2 regions of the Devosia sp. Micro-HW1 genome follow, and region 1 is predicted to be linked to the other one. Evidence: predicted binding sites of a transcription regulator. Region 1 holds the regulator's gene; the other holds the start of a gene.
What was found. The regulator LexA, encoded in region 1, represses DNA repair genes until DNA is damaged. The targets are predictions, from matches to a motif close to TGTTCNNNNTGTGTTCNG.

Region 1 (5,929 bases):
CCGCGATCCATGAAATTGTGTCGTTCAAAGTCGTCCTCGCTCCCGGTCGGGCTGATTTGCGCGCGACCCTAAAGCTCAGCATCGCCGCTGGCCAGACCGATTCCACCCGCGCCCTGCAATAGCGCAAAGGCCAGGTCTCCACCCGTCCGGTGGTAAGCTGGATCGGTGCGGAAGACAGATTTCCACCATACTATCAGCGCACCTTTCCGATTTGTATGATTTTTTGGCTGTAACCCATTCACAGCGCCATAGACCGTGATAGAACAGCGCAACCAAGGCCCTCACTTCCGCATACCTGGCGGATCAGCAAGGAACAGGCAAGATGACTGCAAACAATGGCGCCACCGGCGGCCGCAAGCTGCGCTCGCGCGCATGGTTCGACAACCCTGACAATCCGGATATGACCGCGCTCTATCTCGAGCGCTACATGAATTTCGGTGTGTCGCGTGAAGAACTGCAGTCCGGCAAGCCCATCATCGGCATTGCCCAGACCGGCTCTGACCTCAGCCCCTGCAACCGTCATCACATCGTGCTGGCCGAGCGCGTCCGCGAAGGCATTCGCGAAGCGGGCGGCATCGCCATCGAATTTCCGGTCCATCCGATCCAGGAAACCGGCAAGCGCCCCACCGCCGGCCTCGACCGGAACCTTGCCTATCTCGGTCTCGTCGAAGTTCTCTACGGCTATCCGCTCGATGGCGTGGTGCTGACCATCGGTTGCGACAAGACGACCCCGGCCATGCTGATGGGTGCGGCCACCGTCAATATTCCGGCCATCGCCCTCTCGGTCGGCCCCATGCTCAATGGCTGGCACAAGGGTGAGCGCACCGGTTCGGGCACGATCGTCTGGAAGGCCCGCCAGATGCTCGCCGCCGGCGAGATCGACTATCCCAAGTTCATCGAGCTGGTGGCGTCCTCCGCACCCTCGACCGGCTATTGCAACACCATGGGCACGGCCTCGACCATGAACTCGCTGGCCGAAGCCCTCGGCATGCAGCTGCCCGGTTCGGCCGCGATTCCCGCGCCCTATCGCGACCGCCAGGAAATGGCCTGGCGCACCGGCAAGCGCGCCGTGGAAATGGTGCACGAGGACCTCAAGCCCTCTGACATCCTGACCAAGGAAAACTTCCTCAACGCCATCGTGGTCAATTCCGCCATTGGCGGCTCAACCAACGCGCCGATCCACATCAACGCCATTGCCAAGCATATCGGCGTCGATCTCAACATCGATGAGTGGCAGCAGCACGGTCACAAGGTGCCGCTGCTGGTCAACCTGCAGCCGGCTGGCGAATATCTGGGTGAGGACTACTACCATGCCGGTGGTGTCCCCGCCGTGGTCAACGAGCTGATGGCGCAGGGCCTCATTCATGAGAACGCCCCCACGGTCAACGGCAAGACCATTGGCGAGAACTGCCGCACAACCACGATCGAAGACGACAAGGTCATCCGGCATTTCGACAACCCGCTGAAGAAGGAAGCCGGCTTCCTCGTGCTGCGCGGCAATCTTTTCGACAATGCCATCATGAAGACGTCGGTCATCTCGGCCGAGTTCCGTGACCGCTATCTCTCCGATCCCGCCCATCCGGGCATGTTCGAGGGCAAGGCTGTGGTCTTCGACGGCCCCGAGGACTATCACAACCGCATCGATGACCCGGCTCTCGAGATCGACGAGCACACGCTGCTCTTCATGCGCGGCGCTGGCCCGATCGGCTATCCGGGCGCTGCAGAAGTGGTCAACATGCGGCCGCCGGCCTACCTCATCAAGAAGGGCGTCTCTTCACTCGCCTGTATCGGTGACGGCCGCCAGTCGGGCACGTCAGGCTCGCCCTCGATCCTCAATGCCTCGCCTGAGGCGGCGGCCGGTGGCAACCTTGCCATCCTCAAGACCGGTGACCGGGTGCGCATCGACCTTAACAAGGGCGAAGCCGACATCTTGATCTCGGCCGAGGAAATCGCCAACCGCCGCGCGGCGCTGGAAGCGGAAGGGGGCTACAAGTTCCCCAGGCACCAGACCCCGTGGCAGGAAATCCAGCGTGGCCTCGTCGGGCAGCTGGGCGACGGCGCCATCCTCAAGCCCGCCGAAAAGTACCAGCGCATTGCTCAGACCGAAGGCCTGCCGCGCGACAACCACTAGGCATGTCCGCCTAGGCGGGAACACCCGGCCAGACGTCGCCACCGGGCTTGGCCCGGTGGTCAGTGCCTCTACAAGTGGGATTGCCGGGACAAGTCCGGCAATGACGATGCAAACGCAGTGACGGTGTCACTCCCCAAGCCAAAAACCAAAAGGCCCGCCAGTCGGCGGGCCTTTTCCAATTTCCGGGGGGAAAGGGGTCAATACTTGCGCAAAAGCCCAACGAGGCGGCCCTGCACCTTGACCCGGTCTGGCGGGAAGATGCGGGTTTCGTAGGCCGGGTTCGCGGCCTCCAGCGCCACCGTATCGCCCTTGCGGCGGAGACGCTTGAGGGTCGCTTCCTCGTCATCCACCAGGGCAACGATGATCTCGCCGGTCGAGGCGTGTTCCTGCTTCTTGATGAGCACGGTATCGCCATCGAAAATGCCGGCGTCGATCATGGAATCGCCGCGCACTTCAAGGGCATAATGTTCACCGGCGCCGAGCATTTCGGGCGGCACGGCAATAGTATGGGAATGGGACTGGATGGCCTCGATGGGGGTACCAGCCGCGATGCGGCCCATCACCGGGATCGAGACCGGCCGCGCATAGTCCTCGCCACCGGCATTACCGCGGGCAGGGGGGCTCGCGACCTTGCCCAGATTGCCCTCGATGACCGCCGGCTCGAAGCGTGCCTTGCGGCCGCCGAGCGATGGATTCATCGAGTCAGGGAGCTTTACCACTTCCAGCGCCCGGGCACGGTTCGGCAGGCGGCGGATAAAGCCACGTTCCTCGAGCGCCGTGATCAGCCTGTGGATGCCGGATTTCGATGCCAGATCAAGGGCATCCTTCATTTCGTCGAAGCTGGGGGGAATGCCGCTCTCCTTCATCCTTTCATGGATGAACATCAGCAGCTCGTGTTGTTTGCGTGTCAGCATCGGCCCCTCGGTCCAGAATCGGAACATAGACGGAACGACCATACATGTTCCAGTTATGTTCTGCAATGCCCTCTGCCGGATCGGGGCCTGGACGGTTCACATGAACGCGATTGTAGATCAGAATCCGTCGATGCTACTGACTTCAACAAGCGTTCCGGCAGGCTGACCGGGGTCGTGCTCAGGCTGGACAATGAGCAGGTCAGCGGAGGCCAGGGACGAGGTGTGGCCGCTGTCCGTCTGGCTGATCGGTTCGGCCAGAGGGCCCGTCTCGCCATGAACGAGTTTGGCACGCATGAAATGGCGGCGAGCGGTGTTGGGCGGCGTGGGACCCGCAAGCGGCAGACGCAACGCGTCTGGTTCGGCGTGACCCAGGAAGGCACGCAGGGCCGGCTTGATGAAGACGAGTGCCGTGACCATGGCCGAGACGGGATTGCCTGGCAGTCCGAACACGAGAGTCTTGCCGCGCACGCCAAACATCAGTGGCTTGCCCGGGCGCATGTTGATCCGCCAGAAATCCAGCGTCACGCCGAGTTCTGCCAGCACATCCTGAACCAGGTCATGCTCGCCCACCGATGCGCCGCCGGTGGTGATGAGAAAATCCGGCTCGTCGGCGAAGGCGGCGCCGAGTCTGGTGCGCAGCGCATCGACAGTATCAGGGACAATGCCGTGATCGGTCACCGCTTCCGCATAGGGCGCCAGCATGGCGCCGAGCCCGAAACTGTTGGAGGCGACGATCTGGTCCGGCCCCAATGCACTGCCGGGGAGCACGAGTTCGTCACCGGTTGCCACAAGCCCGATCCGAGGACGCCTTGCCACGACGAGCTCCGGCGCGTTGGCCGCAGCCGCCACCGCGATCTGCATCGGCGTGAGGCGGGTGCCAGCCGGCACCAGCACCTGGCCGGTCGCAAAGTCGTTGCCCTTCGGCCTGACGCTGTGGCCAGGCCGGGCAGGGGCGGTGAACCGCACACGGTCGCCTTCGCGCACGGCCTCTTCCTGCATGATGACGGTGTCGGCCCCTGCAGGAACCGGCGCGCCGGTGAAGATCCGGATTGTCTGGCCGTGACCGACCGTTCCTGCAAAGCCGGCCCCGGCCTGCGACGTGCCGACCACATTGAGCCAGGAGCCCTCGGCGACGTCGGCAGCACGCATGGCATAGCCGTCCATGGCGCTGGCGTCGAAAGGTGGCTGGTGGTGCTGCGCCACGAGAGGTTCGGCCAGGACCCGCCCAAGGGCCGCCGCAATGGACACGCGCTCCGCCTCGGGGGCGGAAACTCGTCCCAGGATGGCCCTCAGGGCATCATCGACGGGGAGCAGACTCATGGCGCGCGCAAAAAGTCGCCCGACTTGCCGCCGGACTTTTCGACGAGGCAGAGATCGGAAATGACCATGGCCCGGTCTATGGCCTTGGCCATGTCGTAGAGGGTGAGCGCCGTAACGGAAGCAGCCGTCAGCGCTTCCATTTCCACCCCGGTCTGGCCGGTGGTTTCGGCCGTGGCGAGAATGAGAATTGAGCCGGGACCATCGCCCTCGATTTCAACACTCACCTTGGTGAGCGGAATGGGATGGCAGAGAGGGATCAGCTCACTGGTTTTCTTGGCCGCCATGATCCCGGCGACGCGGGCGACTGCGAGCGCATCGCCCTTCTTGAGGCCCCCACCAAGAATGTTGGCGATTGTCGTCGCCTGGCCGGAAATCCGCGCTTGCGCCACGGCCTTGCGACGCGTAACGGCCTTGTCACCGATGTCGACGATATGGGCCTCGCCCTTCTCGTTGAGATGGGTGAGGCCGCCGGACATCAGCGCACCGCTTCCGGAGCGCCCATAAGCAGCGTGCGGGTGGCGGCGACAACGTCGTCCTGCCGCATCAGGCTCTCGCCGACGAGGAAGGTGCCGACATTGCACCGCTCGTCGAGCATCTTGACCTGCTCGTAGGTGACAATGCCGCTCTCGCTCACCAGCAGCACGCCGTCTGGCACGCCGGCGGCGAGGTTCACCGTGGTTTCGAGCGTCGTCTCGAAGGTGCGCAGGTTGCGGTTGTTGACGCCGATGAACTTGGCATCGAGCGCCAGCGCCCGATCCAGCTCGAGCTGGTCATGCACTTCCACCAGCGCGTCCATGCCCCATTCTTCGGCGGCATCGAGCAGATAGCGGGCGACGTCGTCGCCCACGGCGGCGAGGATGATGAGGATGCAGTCCGCGCCCCAGGAACGGGCTTCCGCCACCTGGTAGGTTTCGAACAGGAAGTCCTTGCGCAGCACCGGCAGTTTCGTCGCGGCGCGGGCTTCAATCAGGTAGCTTGGCGAACCCTGGAAGCTGGGCCGGTCGGTAAGGACGGAGAGGCATGCCGCGCCAGCCGTTTCATAGGCGCGCGCGATCTCGGCCGGATGAAAATCGGGGCGGATCAGGCCTTTTGACGGGCTGGCCTTCTTCACCTCGGCGATGAGGGCAAAATCGCCCCGGGCGCGCTTGTCCTTGATGGCTTTGACAAATCCACGGGGCGGCGGCTGGTCGTGAGCCTCGGCGACGACTTCCGCCCAGGGGCGCATGCTCTTGGCCGCGGCGATTTCTTCGCGCTTGTAGATTTCGATCTGCTTGAGAAAATCGCTCATGATGCATGTCCGTTCGATACGGCGACGAGGCGGGCGAGCGTCGCCTTCGCCTTGCCGGTGTCAATGGTTTCGCGGGCCAGGGCAATGCCGTCCTCGATGGTCGCGACCTTGTCGGCCACCAGCAGCGCCGCCCCGGCGTTCAGCAGCACGGTGTCACGATACGCGCCCGGCGCCCCCTCGAACAGCGCCACGATGGCGGCCGCATTGTCGGCGGGCTCACCACCCAGCAGGTCCTTGGGATCAGTCAGCTTGAGGCCGACGCGTTCGGGATGGATT
Region 2 (5,929 bases), 840 kb from region 1:
GGCAAGGCCCGGGCAGGGCAGGCCGGGGGGCACGTCGCGGCCATCCACCAGCACCCGATCTACGGCGCGGGGCAAGGCGCGCACGGCGCGGGCCATGGCGGCAAGCGTGGCGCCACGAATATTGAGGGTGAGAATGTCGCTCGGCGGCGCCGACACCACCGCAACCTCCGCGCTCGCCATGATCTGCTCGAACAGGGCGTCGCGCTTTTCGGCGCTGAGCTTCTTGGAATCGTTGAGCCCTTCGGGGATGCGATCCGGGTCGAGGCGCACGGCGGCCACCACAACCGGCCCGGCCAGCGGGCCGCGTCCGGCCTCGTCGACGCCGGCCACCAGCCGCGCGCCACGGGCGATCAGCATGTCCTCGTGGCTATAGTCGGGAAAGCCCGCTTCCCCGGCAAACAGCTCACTGCTGGTCTCGATGGTGATGGTCTTGCGTGCCATCGTCAGCCTTTCCGCGCCAGCGCGGCGGCGAGCGCTGCCCTGTCGGCGACGAAGAGGTGGTGGCCGATGCGGTTGGTCTCGCCCACGAAATCGCGCAGCGCCTTGCTGCCCTCGCTGTGGCGCGAAATATCGCCGACAATGGCAAGCCGCATCTGGTAATTCTGCAGCTTCTGGAAAAAGTGCCCCGCTTCCTTGGTCGAGAGGTCGAAGAAACTCGGCGCGAACCGGGTCGCCGGCACGGCGATCAGTGCTGTCTCGGTGCCATAGGTTTCACCGAGCAGGTCGAGCGCGTCCTGTTCGGTTTTCAGCTCAGGCCCTTCTGCGGCAACAAAAAACACGATCGTGTCATTGAACGGTTCGGTGCTCATGCCAATCTCATTTTCACGGCGCTCTTGCTGCTGCCGGTGCTGGCGGCGACATCGGGTGGCCACTTTTCGCACCGACAGTCTTGCTGATACAAGAGTCTGGCCGGGGGGCAAAGGCGAGAGAGACTTTGATGCGCAAAGCGTGCGGCCTTGTTGCATTGGTGCTGCTATCGGCACCGGTGTCGGCGGAACCCTTCCACCATCCCTTTGGCGAGTGGCGCGAATATCATCGCGACTGGCTCGCTGCCTGCCCTGACAACATTGTCGAGGGCTCGCCCGATTTCTACGGCTATTCCTGCTTTGCCTCGACGGGCAGCCAGGAAGTCAATGGCGCCAACCTGCCGGCCTACAAGCTGACCCTCATCCGCAACCGGCTCGATGGCGAACTGGACCTGGCCATAACCGTGGCCTCCGACCGGGGAGACTATGATCCGACCCGGCCCATAGTGCTGCAGTTCGGCGGCGAACCCCCGCTGAGTTTGGCCATGGGTACTGACATCGAAACACGCTTCAACACGGTCAACCAGTTCTTCATCGTCGATCGCGATCAGCTCGACGGGCTCCTCGAAACGATGAAACAGCGCAATGCCGTGACCCTTTCGGTGCCGCTGAGCGGGCAGGAACAGCCCGTACAGACATGGCTGTCGCTGCGGGGCGTGCTGGCTTCGCTCGATTTCATGGAAACCTTTGCCCGCAGGGTCGCCCAGTACTGAGCGCCGGCACCCGCTTGACTTGAAATCTGCCCCGGCCAGTATGCTGACGCATTGCGGAGGCCGCCATGAGCTTTGCCAAGTCGTTCCTGCCCTGCCTGGTCGCGTTCACATTGGCCCTTGCACCATCCGGCGTGGCGCAGGAGCCGCCGGCCGATACCGTGCGCTACAAGTTCGATCCGCCCCTCGGCACCGCCATTGTCCAGTCGGTGGAAACCCGCAACGCCACCATCGCTCTGGGCGGTGAACGGGTCGAGCGCTGGACCCATGATGTGGTGATGACGCTCAACGAAACAGTGGGGGACGGCCAGTTCAGCGGCTCGTTTCAGCTGCGCAATGTGGTCAATGTCGAGAATGCCCAGGACAATGTGTTCTACCTGATCGCCAAGGCGATCGAGGGCGAGACCTATGACCTGGTCATGTATGATTTCGGCCTTGCCGCCGAGGTGGACTGGGCCGCCATCACCGCCCGCATCGGCCGGACACTGCCTGATCTGACCGGGCCGGAAAACGTCGCGGCCGTCGAGGCGGCGCTGCCGGTCTTTGCCGATCCGACCAAGGCTGTGCTGCGCGCCGTGGACACAGTGGGGCTCTCCTACGTCATTCCCTTCCGCGCCGATGGCGAGCTCAACACCATCGAAACCATCGGAGGTCTCACCTATTTTGCGGTGGAGCCTTCCAGCGTCGAAGTGGCCGGAGGCCATGACGCCGAGACCGGCGAATATATCATCGACTGGCTGGTAACAGCCGATGTGGCGGTCGCAACTGCGGCACTGGCCGACCAATTGCGCGGCCTGGCCTATACGGTCGACGCCGCCCTCGGCACCGACAGTTCAGCCACGATCGAGGCCGCCATTGCCGATGGCATCCAGATGGCCGAAGACGGCTATACCATTTACGACTACGAACTGGGACTGCTGCGCGAGTCCACCGTCACGGCGATCATTCATACCGAGCCGGTTACCTATGCGACGCGGATCACCGTCGAACGCCTCGAGCCCTGAGCCTGGGTCCACTTCAACGAGCAGGTCGCAAGGTCCGAAGCAACCTCGCAGGTTTTTCGGTCAAGGCCGAAAGTCTGGCTACAACGACTAGAACAAACTCATCTGCGGACTATCCACCTTTGGCGCCTCGAACAGGTCGGCGCGCAATGGCGGCAGCTTGGCTTCAAGCCCGAGGCGTTCGCGCGCCTTTTCAAAGCGCTGGCGCAGCAGCGTCGCATAGGGACCTTCGCCCACCATGCGCGAGCCGAAGCGCGGGTCATTGTCGCGGCCGCCGCGCGTATCGCGGACCAGCGAGAGCACATGCCGCACCCGGTCCGGGAAATGCCGCAGCAGCCATTCGCGGAACACGTCGCGAACTTCGCCGGGCAGGCGCACGAGGATCATCTGAGCGCTGATCGCCCCCTGCGCCTTGCCGGCATCGAGAATGCGTTCGAGCTCCATGTCGTTGATGGCCGGGATCATCGGCGAGGCGAAGATCGCAGTAGGAATGCCCGCTTCCGAGAGCAAGCGGATGGCCTCGAGCCGGCGGGCCGGCGAGGAGGCGCGCGGCTCCATTTTGCGGCTCAGCTTGTGATCCATCGACGTCACGGAAATGGCCACCTTCACCAGTCCCTGCTTTGCCAGTTCGGTGAGAATGTCGAGATCGCGGGTGATCAGGGCCGACTTGGTGGTGATCATGACAGGATGTCTGGTTTCCAGCATCACCTCGAGAATGCCACGCGTCAGCTTATGCGTGCGCTCGGCTGGCTGATAGGGGTCGGTATTGGTGCCCATGGCAATGGGCTTGGGGCGATAGTTCTTCGCCGCCAGCTCAGCGCGCAGTGCCTCTACCGCATTGGTCTTCACATAGATGTCGCGCTCGAAATCGATCCCCGCCGAGTGGCCGAGGAAAGCGTGGCTCGGGCGCGCAAAGCAGTAGGAACAGCCATGCTCGCAGCCGCGATAGGCGTTGATCGAGCGCTCGAACCCCACATCGGGACTGTCATTTGAGGTGATGATGGTTTTGGCGCGTTCGACATGTTCAACGGTCTCAAAGACCGGCATGGGCTCCACATTGCCCCAGCCGTCATCGAAGCTGTCACGCTGATGCGTTTCGAAGCGTCCCGAGCGGTTGGTCTGCGCACCGCGCCCGCGAATCCGGTCAGGCTGCATCAGCTCGCGGCGCGCCAGATCTGCATCGCGGCTGCGGCTCAGCCGTTCAAGGGCTTCGAAAGAGGGGGCCTGATAGGGGGCCATGGTCCTGTCTCCTGACTCTGCGCAGAAGGGAATCGACATTCCCCAAACGCTCGAACAGGTTATCAGGTTGATGAGAACAGAACAAGAACATGAATTATGGGAAGGGTCCCTGTTGCAACGGATGTCGGCATGGCGCCCATGCATTACAAGACTTTACGCCGGCCTTTCGCGGGCGTAGAGAACCGGGCCCCAAATGGCTCTTTGGCCTTGCCCCAATCGCTGCACGCTTCCGTCCCGGGTCACTGGCGGGGCGCTGCACCAGACTATTTTTCTCTGCTGACACCGACTGTCGCAGAATTTTCGGAAACCCCGTGTCGAAAGTCGACGGTCCTCCCCGTCGCTTGGGCGACACACCGTTCGTGAATGAGGGATTTGAAGATGACAATGGAAGCCACAATGGATGCCGTGCCCCAAAGCGCACCGCACCATCCTGACAACGCCGCCCGCAACCGACTGGTCATCGCGATCCTGCTGGTTTCCACTTTTGTGGTGTTTCTCAACGAAACCATCATGAGCGTGGCCATCCCACATCTGATGGCGGATTTGGGCGTGGCCGCCAGCGCCGCACAATGGCTGACCACGGCCTTCCTTTTGACTATGGCCGTGGTGATCCCGATCACTGGCTTCCTGCTGCAGCGTCTCAACACGCGTCCCATCTACCTCCTGGCCATGTCGATCTTCTCGGCAGGTACCCTGGTCTGCGCGGTGGCGCCTGGCCTGGAACTGCTCATTGTCGGGCGCGTCATCCAGGCTGTCGGCACGGCCATGATGATGCCGCTGCTGATGACCACGGTGATGACGCTGGTGCCCCCGGAGGCGCGCGGCAAGACCATGGGCAACATTTCCATCGTCATGTCGGTGGCCCCGGCCATCGGCCCGACCATTGGCGGGTTCATCCTGGCCAATTTCGACTGGCGCTTCATGTTTTACTTCACCCTGCCCATCGCCATTGGTGCGCTGGTGCTGGGCGCCCTGCGCATCCGCAATGTCTCCAATCCGCGCTATGCCCCGCTCGACTATCTCTCGGTGGTGCTATCGGCGCTGGCCTTTGGCGGCCTGGTTTATGGCTTGTCCAGCTTTGGCGAGAGTTTTGCCCATGCCGGCGAGCCGTCGACCATTCCGCTCTGGGCGCCGATCGCTGCCGGCGTGGTCGCCATGGCCCTCTTCGTCTGGCGCCAGCTGGTGCTGCAGCGCGAAGACAAGGCCCTGCTGGACCTGCGCGTCTTCCAGTCGCGCAACTATACCGTCTCGGTCTCGATGATGCTGATTGCCATGATGGCCCTGTTCGGCACGGTCATCCTGCTGCCGATCTACACCCAGAATGTCGTGGGACTGGACACCCTGCAGACCGGTCTGCTGCTGCTGCCCGGTGGCCTCATCATGGGCCTTCTCGGGCCGGTGGTTGGCCGCCTCTATGACCGGGTCGGCCCGACCGTGCTGGCCGTGCCGGGTGCCATCCTGGTCTCGGCCGTGCTCTGGGCCCTGACCATGGTGGGGCAGGACACCTCGCCCTGGGCGCTGCTGGCGGGCCATGTGGTCCTGAGCGTCGGCCTGGCGCTGATCTTCACGCCGGTCTTCACCTCGTCCATGGGTTCGGTGCGCATGGAGCTCTACTCGCACGCCTCGGCTGTGCTGGGCTCGGTCCAGCAGCTGGCCGGCGCGGCGGGCATTGCCCTGTTCATCGCCCTGATGACCATCCGCACCGCGGCCCTGACGGCCGAAGGCATCGATCCGGTGGAAGCGCTTGCTGGCGGCATCCGCGCAGCTTTCCTCGTCGGCGCCATCATCTCGCTCTTCGCGGTGCTTGCGGCCTTCTTTATCCGCAAGCCCGAAGGCGGCGGCCCCGCTCATGGCGGCGGGCACTGAAACCGTTCATCTGAAAGGTCCAGGAGGGGCGCCGGGAAATCCGGCGCCCTTCCCGTTTTCAGCGTTCGGCGAGCCGGGGCATCAGTTCGACGAAGTTGCAGGGCTTATGCCGGTAGTCGAGCTGGTGGGTCAAAATCCCCTCCCAGGCATCGCGGCAAGCCCCCCGCGAACCGGGCAGGCAGAAGACAAACGTGGTGCCGATCAGCCCCGCCGTGGCCCGCGACTGCAGCGACGAAGTCCCTACAGTTGTTGCGGAATATTGATGGAACAGCACAGAAAAGCCTTCCATCCGCTTGTCGAACAGCGG

Region 2: MQW79_RS17325 (PA0069 family radical SAM protein) is a predicted target of LexA. The motif match lies at 3,829-3,846, and genes of this name have one in related genera.

What each region holds. Positions count from the first base shown of each region.
Region 1 is NZ_CP094375.1:520,100-526,028, forward strand. Features, by position in the region: gene MQW79_RS02385 (2-dehydro-3-deoxygalactonokinase) at 1-28, opposite strand, end outside; gene MQW79_RS02390 (IlvD/Edd family dehydratase) at 323-2,131, shown strand; gene lexA (transcriptional repressor LexA) at 2,329-3,045, opposite strand; gene MQW79_RS02400 (molybdopterin molybdotransferase MoeA) at 3,163-4,365, opposite strand; gene moaC (cyclic pyranopterin monophosphate synthase MoaC) at 4,362-4,841, opposite strand; gene trpC (indole-3-glycerol phosphate synthase TrpC) at 4,841-5,653, opposite strand; gene trpD (anthranilate phosphoribosyltransferase) at 5,650-5,929, opposite strand, start outside.
Region 2 is NZ_CP094375.1:3,592,647-3,598,575, forward strand. Features, by position in the region: gene MQW79_RS17305 (ribonuclease HII) at 1-441, opposite strand, end outside; gene MQW79_RS17310 (DUF4180 domain-containing protein) at 444-809, opposite strand; gene MQW79_RS17315 (hypothetical protein) at 938-1,519, shown strand; gene MQW79_RS17320 (hypothetical protein) at 1,585-2,520, shown strand; gene MQW79_RS17325 (PA0069 family radical SAM protein) at 2,608-3,756, opposite strand; gene MQW79_RS17330 (MDR family MFS transporter) at 4,141-5,622, shown strand; gene moaB (molybdenum cofactor biosynthesis protein B) at 5,681-5,929, opposite strand, start outside.